One region of the Weizmannia acidilactici genome, then DNA from elsewhere that is predicted to be linked to it. Evidence: riboswitches for the same ligand, from Rfam matches in the RefSeq annotation. Region 1 holds a riboswitch; the other holds the start of a gene.

Region 1 (2,469 bases):
CGGGTTTTGCCACTGTAAAAGGATCCAATTTTTACCAAACATGCAGAGGGGGGGGTACGGTTTCCCGGACTTCTCTGTTTTTTGTTTCGCCGATTTCCTGATTCTTTCCGCCGATATTTTTGACCTTTCCGCCGATATCCCTGGAAAGTCCGCTGATTTCCCCGCGGTTTCCGCTGATTCGGCAGAACAAAGTGGGCAGCTGGCCAAAGTTAAGAGTCCGGCACCGCTTGTTTAGAAATTTTTTACGAAGGAACAGCAGCTCTTCTCCCTGTATTTTTTCGATTCGCCGATTTTCTGGTTCTTTCCGCCGATATTTTTGACCTTTCCGCCGATATCCCTAGAAAGTCCGCTGATTTCCCCGCGGTTTCCGCTGATTCGGTAGAACAAGGTAGGCAGCTGTCCAAAGTTAAGAGCCCGGCACCGCTTGTTTAGAAATTTTTTACGAAGGAACAGCAGCTCTTCTCCCTGTATTTTTTTGTTTCGCCGATTTCCTGATTCTTTCCGCCGATATCCCTGGAAAGTCCGCTGATTTCCCCGCGGTTTCCGCTGATTCGGTAGAACAAGGTAGGCAGCTGTCCAAAGTTAAGAGCCCGGCACCGCTTGTTTAGAAATTTTTTACGAAGGAACAGCAGCTCTTCTCCCTGTATTTTTTTGTTTCGCCGATTTCCTGATTCTTTCCGCCGATATCCCGGGAGATTCCGCTGATTCGGTGGAAAAGGGTCGGGTGTTCAGCCGAAGACAGGGTCTCCGAAGCCAGTTATTTTACAAAGGGAAGCTTTTCTTTTTCATGTTATCGCTGATTTCCTGATTCTTTCCGGCAAGTTCGGTTATGATACAAAAAGGAGCGGTTTTATCACTTACGAAATCATCATCGTTTGATTTAAGATAATGATGCGGCCGTACATTGAGCAACCCGGAGCAGGGCCCGCAAGACGAATTATGCCCGGCCATCAATAAATAAAAAGAAGGGCGGGCAGGGTGCGTTTGACCGGGAGCGCGCCGGGTAAATATTTTTTATAGTCCCGCAAAAAATTGGAGAAAGCCCGATAAGCAAAGCGAAATAGTCTTTACAAACCGCGGCAACGGGAGTAAGATAGGATGTCGTACGTAAAAATATGTTTCATAACTGGACCGCTTAGTCCGGAAACGGAGCGGGGGAACCATGTTGCGGCACTGCGCCGCTTTGGGGTGAATCCTTTCGAAGGTAGGGCCACTCTTATGTCCGAACCCGACAGCTAACCTCGTCAGCGTGATAAGAGAGGATGTGAAACTGTGATCGGGCTTTTGACCACAGGGGAATAATTCTCTTGTGGTTTTTCTGTTTGCTACAATATGAAACATATGAGATAAAAGGAGACTATTCAAATGTTCACCACTATTAAACGATTTTTAATTGGGAGGCCGTTGCGTTCGAATGAACTCGAAGGGCAGAAACTTACCAAATTAAAGGCTTTGGCGATCCTTTCATCCGATGCGCTTTCATCTGTCGCATACGGTCCTGAGCAGGTTTTAATCGTACTGGCAACAGTGGGGGCATTGGCTTTTTGGTACTCGATTCCCATTACAGTCGGGATTTTAATTTTATTGGCAGCACTTATCGTATCTTATCGTCAGGTTATTTTTTCTTACCCTCAGGGCGGCGGGGCATACCTCGTCTCTAAAGAAAACCTTGGGGTCAGTCCCGGCCTTCTTGCAGGCGGATCCCTGCTGGTCGACTATATTTTAACCGTGGCCGTTTCCATATCGGCCGGCACGGATGCCATTACTTCCGCGTTCCAAAGTCTGCACCCGTACAATGTGTACATTGCCGTTTTTCTTGTCCTTGTCATTACCATTTTAAATTTGCGCGGATTGACGGAATCGGCCAATGTTCTCGCTTATCCGGTTTACTTATTTGTGCTGGCGCTTTTCCTCGTCATTGTCGTCGGCTTGTATAAAATCGTAACAGGGCAAATTCCGCCTGATCTGCATCCGCAAATCGGCACGCCGGTAGCAGGCATTTCGCTGTTTATTTTGTTAAAAGCTTTCTCGTCCGGGTGTTCGGCTTTAACAGGGGTTGAAGCAATCTCCAACGCGATCCCGAACTTCCGGGAACCGGCGCCGAAAAACGCGGCCCGTACGCTTTTCATGATGGGGATCATCCTGGCAAGCCTTTTGGCGGGGATCAGTTTCCTTGCCTACTGGTTCGGGATTGCACCGGAAGAAAAACAAACCGTTGTATCGCAAATGGCCCACAAGACATTCGGGAACGGGATATTGTATTATTTTGTCCAGGCAACAACTGCATTGATCCTTGTTCTGGCGGCAAATACCGGGTTTTCGGCATTCCCGCAGCTTGCTTTTAACCTGGCAAGGGATAAATTCATGCCGCGCATGTTTACGATCCGCGGCGACCGGCTTGGTTATTCGAACGGGATTATCTTTCTCGGCGTGGCTTCGATACTTTTGATCATTGCGTTCAGAGGCAAT
Region 2 (2,469 bases), on a different contig from region 1:
CATTTCTCCTTAAAAAAATCAAAAATGGTGGTTGACATCCAAAATAATTGTGTATAATATAAATGTATAGAAATTATTTGTCGAAGGACAAGTATCCCTTTTTACGGATATCGTGATAAAGGGCCGGGGACAGCATGAAAATAGACGTGTAGACAAAGATACCCCCTATTTTCTAATGAAATCTGATAAAATCTCTTTCAGTTCCCCAATAGTGATGAAAGATTTTGCGTTCCCGGCTCTTTTTTTTATAGTCCATCTACAGTTTAGCATGAAAAGAAGATTGATTTAAACTTTTTTCTATATGTAATCGTTTTCGTTATGAAAATGTATTCAAAAAGCGGCGGGTTGACCAGAATCCACCGCTTTTTTGAATACGAACAGCTTCTATTATTATATTCAAAAAATAGTATGAAATTTAAATAGATTCATTTTATAGAATATAAATGCGTGTTGATATTAATCGCCAGGAAGCGGGAATCTTCCGGGGTTTGTTTATAAATCGTAATGCCGGTATTGTCCTGCGGGATCATGCGATAATTTTTAAAAGGCACCTGCAAGGTTCCTGCAACAAAAAAACGGACGGCCATGCTGTGGGCAACCACAAGGATTGTCCCATCCGGATGCTTCTGTGCCAATTCATCGACACATTCACGGAAGCGGGTATAGACTTGGACTGCATTCTCTCCTGTATAGCCCGCCTTCGTTGTACCCGGGTCGCGGAGCCATGCCTCCCAATTGTCCGGGAACTTGACGGAGAAATCTTCCAATCTTTCCCCTTCCCACATACCGAAGTCGGTTTCGACGATACGCGGGTCTTTCCCGATAGGCAGGTTCCGCCCCCGGAGCAGAATTTCCGCCGTATCATAAGCGCGGCTTAATGTCGATGAATAAGCGGCATCAAACGGAACATCCTTTAAAGCTTCGGCCGCCAGTTCCGCCTGCCTGATGCCCAATTCTGACAACCCGATATCGCTCCTTCCGCAGTATCTGTTCCTGTCAGCATTCCACTCCGTCTGGCCGTGGCGCACAAAATAAAAAGTAGCCATGTCCTACCTCTTTTCATGAAAAATAAGTTTGTTATCATTTTAACAAATTATATGGAAAGGGTGAAGTTGAGGCCGTTACTATTAATTATGCAATTTTTTATAAGTAAAATATATTTGCTAAGTTATATTAAAATATTATATAATAGGCACGGACGCTAAAAAACTATTTGAAGGATGGTTGGAATTACTTTTTTCGAACTTCATATGATCGCTCAATTACATGCTTCATGTAAGCGGGGGAACCATTCGGTGTTTCGGCACCAGGGGTGAAACCTTTCTTTAGAAAGGTGGGGAGACTCTTTACTCCCTAATCCGTCAGCTAACCTCGTAAGCGTCTGGAGAGAACTGCACGTGTTTTTTGGACACGTCTTCTTAAGCTTTGTGCTGCGAAGGAGTCTCTCTCTTTCGTGGTTTTTTTTAAACCATGAACCCGGTTTGCCGGCCGCGGAACAGGGGTACGGTTTGGCATACCGCTTTAAAAAAAATGGCTGATTCCGCAATATTTTGCAGCCCCTAAAGGGAATCCGGCGCGCTGGAACCCCGGGGGCGGCTCCGGATTTGCAAGCGCGTTTTCACAAAGCGGATGTTGCGATCATCGACAGCCAAAAATATTTTACATCTGGGAGGGAATTTCATGAGAAGAATCAGCTTGGCTTGGCAGATTTTTATCGGACTTATTCTTGGCATTATCATTGGTGGAGTTTTCCATGGCAATGATACCGTTTCGAATATTCTGCAGCCGTTCGGGGATATCTTTTTGCGGCTGATTAAAATGATTGTCATTCCGATCGTCGTTTCCAGCTTAATTGTCGGCGTTGCCGGGGCCGGGGATATTAAGCAGGTCGGAAAGCTCGGCTTTAAAACCTTGATTTATTTTGAAATTGTCACGACGATTGCGATCGTTGTCGGGCTACTCGCCGCGAATATTGTCCATCCGGGCACAGGAATCGATATGAGCTCGCTGACAAAAACGGATATCCACAGTTATGTGCAGACAACGAAAGAAACTTCGGAACACGGCATTATCGATACGATTTTAAATATTGTGCCGACCAACTTGTTTGAATCATTATCGCAAGGGAATATGCTTCCGATCATCTTCTTTTCCGTGGTGTTCGGGATCGGGGTTGCCGCGATTGGCGAAAAGGGGAAACCGGTGCTCCACTTTTTCCAGGGCGTAAGTGAGGCAATGTTTTATGTCACGAATTTGGTCATGAAAGTTGCCCCGATCGGCGTATTCGGCTTGATCGGCGTGACAGTGACACAATTCGGGCTTAAATCGCTGATCCCGTTAAGTAAACTCGTTTTAACCGTGTACGGAACGATTATTTTCTTTATTGTGGTTGTCCTTGGTTTGATTGCTTGGATCTTTCGCGTCAATATTTTCCATATTTTTAAGATATTGAAAGATGAACTGATTTTG

What was found. A riboswitch is a leader RNA that binds a small molecule or an ion and turns the genes downstream of it on or off. The one in region 1 is predicted to bind cyclic di-AMP.
Region 2: it holds a riboswitch for cyclic di-AMP, as region 1 does, so the genes downstream of both, gltP (glutamate/aspartate:proton symporter GltP) here and kimA (potassium transporter KimA) in region 1, are expected to answer to the same signal.

The regions. Positions count from the first base shown of each region.
Region 1 is NZ_BKZR01000008.1:86,856-89,324, forward strand. It holds cyclic di-AMP (ydaO/yuaA leader) riboswitch at 1,123-1,266, shown strand; gene kimA (potassium transporter KimA) at 1,366-2,469, shown strand, end outside.
Region 2 is NZ_BKZR01000030.1:10,141-12,609, reverse strand. It holds gene GBH70_RS11435 (histidine phosphatase family protein) at 426-1,046, opposite strand; cyclic di-AMP (ydaO/yuaA leader) riboswitch at 1,246-1,394, shown strand; gene gltP (glutamate/aspartate:proton symporter GltP) at 1,681-2,469, shown strand, end outside.